Regions from separate parts of the Pseudoalteromonas sp. ABV4_021 genome, predicted to be linked through region 1. Evidence: predicted binding sites of a transcription regulator. Region 1 holds the regulator's gene; the other holds the start of a gene.

Region 1 (5,466 bases):
TCGCCAAAATTTACATTACCTTTGCCGTAATTCTTGAGCTTACGTAGAGTTTTGAAGACACCCAGTACTGACTCATTTTTCTTCTTTTGCCCAGCAAGTTCACCAAGGTAGGTGTTAACTTCCATTACATGCTCGTAACCAATATATACAGGCACGATTGAAATTGGACGATCAATACCGCGCAAAATTGATTGTAATGTCATCGCTAACATACCGGTTTTAGGTGGAAGTAAACGGCCAGTTCGGCTGCGGCCACCTTCGGTATAAAACTTAACAGCGTAGCCTTTTATAAATAACTGGCTTAAGTATTCACGGAACACTGCGGAATAAAGCTTGTTGCCTTTGAATGAACGGCGTAAGAAAAAGGCGCCACAGCGTCTAAATATTGGGCCTGCAGGCCAAAAACTTAAGTTTATACCTGCTGCAATATGTGGTGGCACATAACCTTGATGATAAATAACATAGGTGAGTAATAAGTAATCCATATGGCTGCGATGGCAAGGCATATAGATAATTTCGTGGCCTTTATCTGTCAGCTCTTGAATTCGTTCAGGGTTATTTACTTCAATACCGTTGTATAGCTTGGTCCACAGCCAAGTAAGAATGCGCTCAGAAACACCGATCATTGATTCGTTATAGTTGGCAGCAATTTCATCAACTAGTTTTATGGCATTTTGTCGCGCTTCTACAATTGAGATGTTTTTACTTTTTGCTTCACCTTCAATCGCAGCTTTGACAGTGCTTGATGCTAAAAGACCTTGATACAACTGGTCGCGAGATGGCAGTTTAGGGCCAAGCGCAGCAAGTTTCTGACGTTTAAAGTGAACACGGGCAACACGAATGAGTTTATGTGGTAAATCATCACTTTGTTGCTTACTAGTAAGCTGCGATAGTTCTAATGGACGACTAAAACGAATTAAGTTGTCGCGGCCAGATAGTAATACGACAAATACCTTACGCAACCAGCTTGGTGTAAGAGAACTGGATAAAATAGTGCCAAGGCCTGGCTTTTCTTTGCCTGGATTGCGTCCCCATAAAATGGTGACCGGAATAACTTGTAAATCGGTAACGTCAGATTGCTTTAATGCTGCAAATATTTCTTCGCTGATTTCGAGCGCTGGACTGTCTTTTTTGGCTTTACCAAACAGTGGCGAGCGGTGGTGAATTGGAATGTATCTTGGAACTTGTTTATCACCAATTTGCTGAGTGACCTGAGGGTCAGGTAAGCCGAGCTTTTTACAGGTGCTGCGCAACGCGGCTAAATCAGAAAAAGAATTTAATAATGTGATGTAAACGGTCGGCTTGTTTTTATCTATTGCTAGGTTGTCTAAAGGGTGTTCAGGTACAATTTTCGAACGCACTAAAAGCTTGTTCATACCGTTTGCAAACCACTGAATCATAGAGCCAACCAACTTCATAACACCAACCTAAAAACAAAAGGGGCGCTAGCATACCAGTTAACTCTAAAAGATTAAATAACTGGTCGTGCCAGAGGAAAAATAAAGCAATTTACTGCGATGATTTTTGATTTGCAGCAATTATCGTCTGTAACTAAGCATAGTGCTAATTATCAAATAATTAAAAGTTGCGAAATAAGAATAACTGTATATACTCACAGTTATCTGTACTGTATGGAAAACCAGTGAATGAGACCATTAACAAAACGTCAGGCACAAATCTTAGAACTTGTTAAAGTATTTATTAAAGATACTGGCATGCCGCCAACGCGCGCAGAAATCGCATCGACACTCGGTTTTAAAAGTGCAAACGCTGCAGAAGAGCATTTAAAAGCATTAGCCAAAAAAGGCGTAATTGAAATGGTGCCCGGCGCTAGCCGCGGTATTCGTTTAGTGGAAGAAGATGAACCAGAGCAATTAGGTTTACCGTTAATTGGTCAAGTCGCCGCAGGTTCACCTATTTTGGCTAATGAGCACATTGAAAGCCATTATCAAGTTGATCCTAACCTATTTAACCCATGTGCAGATTTCCTACTGCGTGTACGTGGTGAGAGTATGAAGGATATCGGCATTATGGATGGAGACTTGCTAGCTGTTCATCGCACGCCAGTGGCTAATAATGGGCAAGTGGTTGTAGCCCGTGTTGATGAAGATGTAACGGTAAAGCGTTTTGAAAAAGCAGGCAAACAAGTACTGTTACATGCAGAAAATGATGAATTTGACACAATTAAAGTCGATTTAGAGCATGGCCATTTTAATATCGAAGGCCTTGCGGTTGGTGTTATTAGAAATGCCGACTGGATGTAATACACTTTTGTTGACCTTGGCTAGTGAGTAACCTTACTAGCCTCAACCTGCTTTTAAACACCCTATTTCTTACTATAGCCCCTTCTATTTTTACATCTTCAAAAATCGCTAACTTATAGATTTATAAAAAATTTATCTTAAATTTGACTTGCGTAAAATTTAATCGTTTACTAGACCTTAGTAGTAACCTTGTTTTCTTTTTAAGCAAAGTGCGGCTTTTAGAAAACAAATATAATAAAGAAAATGGAGTGATGCTGTAGTGCGTCGTGCGATTTAATCGCTAAAACTTTCACTGACCATTTCCTAACAACATAATAATAATTAGCTAAGGAGCGAGCATGAGGCTAGTGAAGCTATCCTTATGGTTACTATTGAGCTTTCCTTTTTTAGCAGTTGGGACGAGTCAATATAACTTACCTGTTGGGGTGACAGACATCAGCCGTGATGTCTACGAGCTCCATATGACAATTTTCTATATCTGTTGCGTTATTGGATTAGTGGTATTTGCCATTATGTTTTGGGCAATAATCCATCACCGCAAATCAAAAGGAGCAGTGCCTGCTCAATTTCATGAAAGTACCAAAATTGAAATACTCTGGACAGCAATTCCATTTGTAATTTTGATTGGTATGGCAGTGCCTGCAACCAAAACCTTGATTGCCATGGAAGACACCACTAAAGCTGACCTAACGATTAAAGTTACAGGGTCACAATGGAAGTGGCATTATGAATATCTTGACCACGATGTGTCGTTTTATTCTGTTCTTTCGACTCCACGTGAACAAATCACCAACCAAGATCAAAAAACAGAAACCTACCTGTTAGATGTTGATAAACCGCTTATTATTCCAAAAGGAAAAAAAGTACGCTTTTTAATGACTTCGGACGACGTAATTCACTCTTGGTGGGTACCTGAATTCGCGGTTAAAAAAGATGCTAACCCAGGCTTTATCAACGAAGCGTGGACTAAAGTCAATGAGGCCGGTATTTATCGCGGTCAATGTGCGGAGTTATGCGGAAAAGACCATGGCTTTATGCCTGTGGTTGTTGAAGTTAAAGAGCCTGCTGAATTTGAACAGTGGTTGGCAAATGCGCAGCTTGAAAAAGCGCAAGCAGCGGCCGCAGAAAAAGCATCACTTGATCTTACATTATCTCAAGATGAGCTAATGACGCTAGGAGAACAAGTGTATATGGCTAATTGTGCTGCGTGTCACCAACCTACAGGAATGGGATTGCCAGGTGTGTTCCCAGCGCTAAAAGATAGCCCAATAGCACTTGGCGATGTTAAAGCTCATATCGATATTGTGGTTCATGGCAAGCCAGCAACAGCAATGCAAGGCTATAGCAAAATGTTGTCACTAAAAGAGTTAGCGGCAGTAGTGACCTATGAGCGAAATGCTTGGGGTAATAACACTGGCGATTCAGTGCAACCAAGTGATATTCAAGAATCTGTGGGAGAAGCACAATAATGACAACACTAGCTGAATCTCATCACCACCATCATACGCCAACAGGACTAAAACGTTGGCTATTTACCACTAACCATAAAGATATCGGTACGCTTTATCTGTTATTCGCCCTGTTAATGTTTTTAACGGGTGGCGCAATGGCACTGGTTATTCGTGCCGAATTATTTCAACCAGGCTTACAATTTGTAGAGCCACACTTTTTTAACCAAATGACTACAGTTCATGGCCTCATTATGGTTTTCGGTGCAGTTATGCCTGCGTTTACTGGCTTGGCAAACTGGATGATCCCTATGATGATTGGCGCGCCAGATATGGCACTACCGCGCATGAATAACTGGAGTTTTTGGATTCTACCATTTGCATTTTTCATTCTGCTTATGTCGTTATTTATGGAAGGCGGCGGCCCAGCTTTTGGTTGGACGTTCTATGCGCCACTATCAACCACATATAGCAATGATAATACGGCACTATTCGTCTTCGCTGTGCATATCATGGGCATTAGCTCAATTATGGGAGCAATCAATGTAATTGTAACCATAGTGAATATGCGCGCACCGGGCATGACGTATATGAAATTACCGCTGTTTGTATGGACGTGGTTAATTACTGCATTTTTATTAATTGCGGTGATGCCGGTACTTGCTGGTGCAGTGACTATGGTGCTAACTGATAAGTACTTTGGCACAGATTTCTTTAACGCGGCTGGCGGTGGCGACCCAGTAATGTTCCAGCATATTTTCTGGTTCTTCGGACATCCTGAAGTTTACATCATGATTTTACCGGCGTTTGGTGTTATCTCGACGATTATTCCAGCGTTTTCACGCAAGAAACTGTTTGGTTATGCCTCAATGGTTTATGCCACGGCATCAATCGCGTTTTTGTCGTTTATTGTATGGGCGCACCATATGTTTACTACTGGCATGCCATTGGCGGGTGAGTTGTTCTTTATGTATAGCACCATGCTGATATCTGTGCCTACGGGGGTTAAAGTTTTCAACTGGGTAGCGACAATGTGGCGTGGCTCGATTAGCTTTGAAGTACCGATGCTGTTTTCCATTGCCTTTATCGTGTTATTCACCTTAGGTGGTTTCTCTGGATTGATGCTAGCAATAACACCGGTCGACTTTCAGTATCACGATACTTACTTTGTGGTTGCTCATTTCCACTATGTGTTAGTAACGGGGGCTGTATTCTCGATAATGGCAGGGGCTTATTATTGGTTACCAAAGTGGACAGGCAACATGTATCACATTGGTCTTGCTAAAACCCATTTTTGGTTATCGCTAATTAGCGTAAACATTTTGTTCTTCCCAATGCACTTTGTGGGCTTAGCAGGTATGCCGAGGCGTATTCCTGACTATGCACTGCAGTTTGCTGATTTTAATGCATTGATCAGTATTGGTGGCTTTGCCTTTGGTTTATCTCAATTACTTTTTGTTGCCGTTGTTTATAAGTGTGCAAAGGGTGGCGAAAAAGTACCTGCCAAAGTGTGGGATGGAGCTGAAGGGTTGGAGTGGGAAGTTGCATCGCCTGCACCTTATCATACGTTCTCTGAGCCGCCGGAAGTGAAGTAATGAATAACGTTAAGCTACTCAAAAAGCTAATCTTAACCAGTTTATTAATGTTTGCGTTTGCCTTTGCGCTGGTGCCACTTTATGACGTTTTCTGTGATATCACAGGATTGAATGGAAAGCCTAATATGGAGCAGGCACAAGTGAGTGCGCAAAGTGATG
Region 2 (5,466 bases), 610 kb from region 1:
TTGAACTTTTGCAACTACCGCTGACTTCGCTTTTTGCTCTGTCTGTTTACTTGCTATTGTTTGCTGTTCAGCAGCTTCTTTTTTGTTTACGTCAGTAACGCTACTTTCGTTTGTATCACGCGTTTTTGAGAGCGAACTTTCCTTTGATGTTAATTTGGGTGCAGGTTTTGTATCGCTCACTGTGTTTTCAATTTGAGTATGTGTTTTATTGGTTGATTTAGCTACAACAGTACTCTTAATTGATGCTTTTTCTGTAAGGCTTTCTTCTACTTTAGCAACTGTTGTTTCAAGCGGTTCACTGGCTTGTTGTTCTTTGTTTTTCTTAACAATCGGTTGTTGTGGCTTTTTATTTTCAGCAACCTTTGCGTCTAGCACCATAACGTGTTGCTGGTTAGTTGGTGGAACTGGCGCCAGCTCGGTCTGTGTCATCGCAATAACTTTAGAGGCGGTAAATATGCTTGGAATAACGAATGCTGCAGCGAGTGCGGCGAGCCATTGGTTACCATAGCGTGGCGCACAGCTATGCTGACCTACGGCGCGATGAATACGTGATGATAAGTCACCACCTGTTGCTGCCATGGCAAGCTCAGGAATATTGTGTCTAAGCACTTCTGCTTCAGCTAACGCTCTGGCATACACTAACTGGTTACCACAGTGGTGGATTGCTAAATCATCACAGCAATACTCACGTTCTTGTCGAATTTGTTTAGAAATCCACTTAACTGCTGGGTGGAAGAATAAGACTAACTCAACAAATGTTTGTATTAGGTTGACTAAATAATCATAACGTTTGATATGTGCAAGCTCGTGTGCCATTAGCATTTCTAGTTGGGCGATTGATAACCCGCTTGCCAAATTTGCTGGCAGCAACACCACGGGCTTTATCCAGCCAATTGCCATAGGTACGTGCGCTGTTAACGATATAACCAAACGAGCACGTTTAGTTACAAAAAGGCGCTCTTTAAGCTGGTTGAAAATTAACTCTAGCTTATCTGATGGCTGCACAATATTAATTGTTGTAAGCCTGTGCACTTGCAGCATTTGTAAAGTAAGACGCATGCTTAACACAATAATGCCAGTCATCCACAGCACGGCAACTAGCGGCGTATAATCAGCTAACTGAATCTGATGCGCAGTTTTAGACATACCAGAAGGCGCTATTGGTGATGCAATAACGTCGTTTGTTGTAAATGTGCTTACATTAATTATTTCGTCAGGTTGCGACAGTACATAAAAAGTAACTGTTGGCGCAATAACACAAAGCAGTAAACAGAATAATGAGAAAATATAACGGAATTGGCTGTGCTTATTGCTGGTAAGTTTATTTACACAGAAAAGTAGGCCCGCAATAACTAAGCCTTGCCATAAAAAATGTAATAGAGTGAGAGAGATAAAATAGAGAGTATTACTTTCTAATAATGAGGGCAGTATATCCATAACGTGTGCTTACTTATTATTTTTTTCGAGAGAATCTAACAGAGTACGAATTTCATTAATTTCTTTAGTACTGGCTTTTTCGTCGCCAAGTGCGCGCATCACCAGATCAAAACGTGACCCACCAAACGCTTTGTTAACAATGTCTGACAGTAAAGATGATTGGGTGTGTTCCACTGTATATGCCGCGCTGTAGACATGCGCACGAGTTGATTCATCACGTGTAACAAGGCCTTTTTCGTGCATGATTTGTAGCATTTTAAGCACAGTGGTGTAGCCTATTTTTTGGCTTTCACTGATATGTTCATGCAAAGTGCGAACAGTGGCGGGCTGTATACGCCACAGCACATTAAGAATGTTGAGTTCTGCACTTGTTGGCACGCGTTTATTCTTATTCATAATTACGTCACTTTTCGTAGGTTGTTATTTACTCTACGAGATAGAGTTTATTTGTCAACCAATTAATCCTTGCATGTTTTGCTTGTAACGTCGGGATAAATTGAGATTGGCGCCGTCTTTTAAGGTAACAATATAGTCGCCGTTATCAGTAGGGCGAATTTCGCGTATTGCTTGCTTTTTGATGATCGCAGAGCGATGGATGCGAATAAAGCCAAATGGCGATAGCTGCTGTTCCATTGAAGATAATGTTTGGCGATGTAAAATCGTTCGCTCATCTTGGTTGAGGTGCAATTCAACGTAGTTTCCAGCGCCGCCAACCCAAGAAATTTCATCAGGTGTTAAAAATTTTATTCTACCGGCGTCTTTTAAAACGATTTGCTGGTCATCTAATTGGTTAGACGAAAATCGTTGTACCAGTGAGCTCATCAATTCAAATTGCTGTTTTTCAGGCGCGAGCATTCTGGCTAGCTTATCTAATGTTTTGCCTAAACGAGAATTGCCCATTGGTTCTAAAATAAAATCAAATAAACCACATTCAAATGCCTTAGCTGCATCAACGCGATTGCTTGATAATAATATGATTTCAGTTGAGTCTGCTAATGATTGAAGTGTAGGCCAATCATGTTCTTGAATAAGCTCATTTTGTACAAAAAGTACTTTGGCACTGGTTTTTTTACAGGCTGCTATTAATTTGGCAAAACAAGATTCAACATTTGTTAGCTCAAAAAGTGAGTTGTCGATTTGTTGTGACAGAATGTCTGAGAATGTTGGGTCGTTGTGACCGACGACTAGATTGTATCTATCCATTTTATCCACCTAATTACGATGCCTTTCGTAATTAATATTACGAAACTTGTCGTAATAGTCAACGAATAAATGTAAGTAGATGTAAATAGATTGATTTAAAAGGGTTTTAAAGAAAAGGGCGAAACATTTCGCCCTTACACATATTAATTTTTTAACTGCTCAAGAGCGTGCTCGCCCCAGCCTGTTAGTTGATTATTTTTAAACACAAGCGGCGTACATTCGTCTTTTGTTGTTTTACCGTCAGAATGAATAGAGTTTGTTGCGTAGTAAAGAACGCGATATTCAGTGTCGTTTTGTTTTACTAGCTCAGAAAAATTTGGCGTACCAAGTTTATTGATCACGTGTTGATACTCTTTTCCAATTTCCATATTGGCAATCGCTTTGCGGTTTTTTTCATGGGTTCTTTCCCAGCTAGATGAGTAGTCTGATTTGCCTTCACCGCCTACTGCAACAACACAGCCTGTTAAAAGTGGCAATGTGAGCGCTGATGCTAAAACTAAGTATTTCATAGAAGATCCTTGAATGATATTTCAAATATTATAATTTTCTAGTTATTAGCAGAAATAGTGCCAAAAAATTAAATTGCTATTTATCAGTGGTTTATTGTTTTTGGCTTTTCTTCTTTTGGTGATATTTACGAAATGTTAGTGACTTTGACTAGTTGCCATAGCCGAATATATTTTCCTTTCAAGATGTTTTAATCGTCGTTTTCTGCGGATATTTATTGTACCTAAATGAACATTTACAAAACTTTAATGTTCTACTTATGCTGTTATCTGCATTCATTTTCTTATCAATAATCAAATGCAAATAAAGGCATCTTAAAACTTAATACGCTGCAAAATAAAAACTTGCTGAATCAAATAAGTTTGATACATAATAAACTGTATATATAAACAGTGCTTTGTGATTTTGAAAAAATTTATACATATTGATATGGATTGTTTTTATGCAGCAGTCGAAATGCGAGACAATCCAGAGTTGAGAGATAAGCCAATCGCAATTGGCGGTAAACACCGTCGTGGTGTGTTGGCAACGGCAAACTATATTGCGCGTCAATATGGTGTGCGCTCAGCTATGTCTAACTATAAAGCGCTGCAACTGTGCCCAGAATTACTGATTGTTCCTGGCAGAATGGCAGTATACAAAGAAGTGTCTAATCAAATTAGAGAGATTTTCGCCAAATACACAGATCTGATTGAACCGCTTTCTTTAGATGAAGCCTATTTAGATGTAACCGATTGCACGCAGCACTCTGGTAGCGCAACGCTTATCGCTAATGCGATTCGTGATGAGATTTTTGAAACAACAGGATTAACGGCATCGGCGGGAATCGCACCCATTAAATTTGTGGCGAAAATTGCCAGTGATGAAAACAAACCAAATGGCTATTGTTTGATCCCACCTCATCGGGTGCAGGGGTTTCTTAAAGCGCTTAACCTTAAAAAAATTCCTGGTGTAGGCAAAGTAACCTTAGAGAAATTGAATGCATCAGGTTTATTTGTTGGTGAAGATGTATTAAACCTTGGTTTAAATCAAATGCAGGTAAAGTTTGGCACCTGGGGCGCAGAGTTATTTAAAAAGTGTAATGGCGAGGTGATTGGCAAGATAAATACATCACGTATTAGAAAGTCACTTTCAGTTGAGCATACCTACGAATATGATAAAACATCGCTAGAACAATGCTTAGAAGAGCTACCAAAATTAAAAGATGAGCTTGATACAAGGCTGCAAAGTAAAGGGTTGTTAAACAAAGTATCCAAGCTTTCGGTAAAAGTTAAGTTTAATGATTTTGTTTCAACAACCGCGGATTACAGCTGCACCCATTTAGATGATGATATTTTTACGCGTTTAATTGAAAAAGCCTACTTACGAGGTGGAAATAAAGGCGTGAGATTACTCGGTTTAGGTGTTGGCTTGTCTGAAAATAGCTACGAACAAGAGCAGCTTGCAATGTTTGAATCTTGATTTTTATAAATTTGCCCTCATATTTAAGCCATCTTTTCTAAACTTACGCGACAACATTGCGCGTATTTATTCGTTCAGTAAGGTTCAAAAATGACTTCACCAAAGGCCCTGCAAGCGGCATCAATTTCAGATTTACCTCAATATGTTGATAGTTTAATTATTATCTCGCCAGACTTAGCATTACTCCCTAATGATTTTCGCGATAGCGTAATGGCTACTGCGCAATTCGATAAGCGCATAGGCCAAAAAGCATTATTATTGGTGAATGACAATGCACCTGGAAAACGTTTAGTGATTGCACCAACAGGTCCTTTAGAGCGTGACTATGACGATGTGCGCCGCTATTTCGACGCGGCAAAACAAGGTGTACTAGAAGCAAAACAAGCGGGTGCAACAAACCCTGCAATTTTAGTCTTGGGTCAATTAGATGAGCGTTATCAGCAAGCAACAACCGTAGCGTATTTAGGTGCTTGCCAAGCATTATGGCAACCGCTTGAAGCACGTGAATTCCACGGTGCGGCAATTGAACCAATTCAATCTATTACTGTTATTGGCGAATTTGATAGCCACTATGCAAATGCTATTGCACAAGGTCAGTACGCTGCGCGCGACCTTTGCGGTACTGAACCCGAGCGTATGGCACCTCCTAAATTTGCAGAGTACTGTGAAAGCTTGTTTGCCAACAGTGCAGTATCGGTAGAGGTGATTTCAGATACTCAATTTATTGATAAAAATTACCCAATGCTTAGCACGGTAGCGCGCGCATCATACGCGGTAGAGCGTCATCACCCGCGTGTTGTTAAGCTTGAATATGTGCCTGAAGGTGATATTGAACGTACGCTATTATTTGTTGGTAAA

The links. The regulator LexA, encoded in region 1, represses DNA repair genes until DNA is damaged. The targets are predictions, from matches to a motif close to TACTGTATNNNNATACAGTA.
Region 2: a site for LexA is predicted at 3,523-3,542, ahead of dinB (DNA polymerase IV). Genes of this name have one in related genera too.

What each region holds. Positions count from the first base shown of each region.
Region 1 is NZ_JBSWVB010000001.1:2,890,904-2,896,369, reverse strand. Features, by position in the region: gene plsB (glycerol-3-phosphate 1-O-acyltransferase PlsB) at 1-1,418, opposite strand, end outside; gene lexA (transcriptional repressor LexA) at 1,647-2,264, shown strand; gene coxB (cytochrome c oxidase subunit II) at 2,603-3,733, shown strand; gene ctaD (cytochrome c oxidase subunit I) at 3,733-5,307, shown strand; gene ACXAFE_RS13385 (cytochrome c oxidase assembly protein) at 5,307-5,466, shown strand, end outside.
Region 2 is NZ_JBSWVB010000001.1:2,279,163-2,284,628, reverse strand. Features, by position in the region: gene ACXAFE_RS10640 (M56 family metallopeptidase) at 1-1,437, opposite strand, end outside; gene ACXAFE_RS10635 (BlaI/MecI/CopY family transcriptional regulator) at 1,447-1,833, opposite strand; gene ACXAFE_RS10630 (LytR/AlgR family response regulator transcription factor) at 1,888-2,640, opposite strand; gene ACXAFE_RS10625 (DUF3192 domain-containing protein) at 2,784-3,149, opposite strand; gene dinB (DNA polymerase IV) at 3,553-4,608, shown strand; gene ACXAFE_RS10615 (M17 family metallopeptidase) at 4,699-5,466, shown strand, end outside.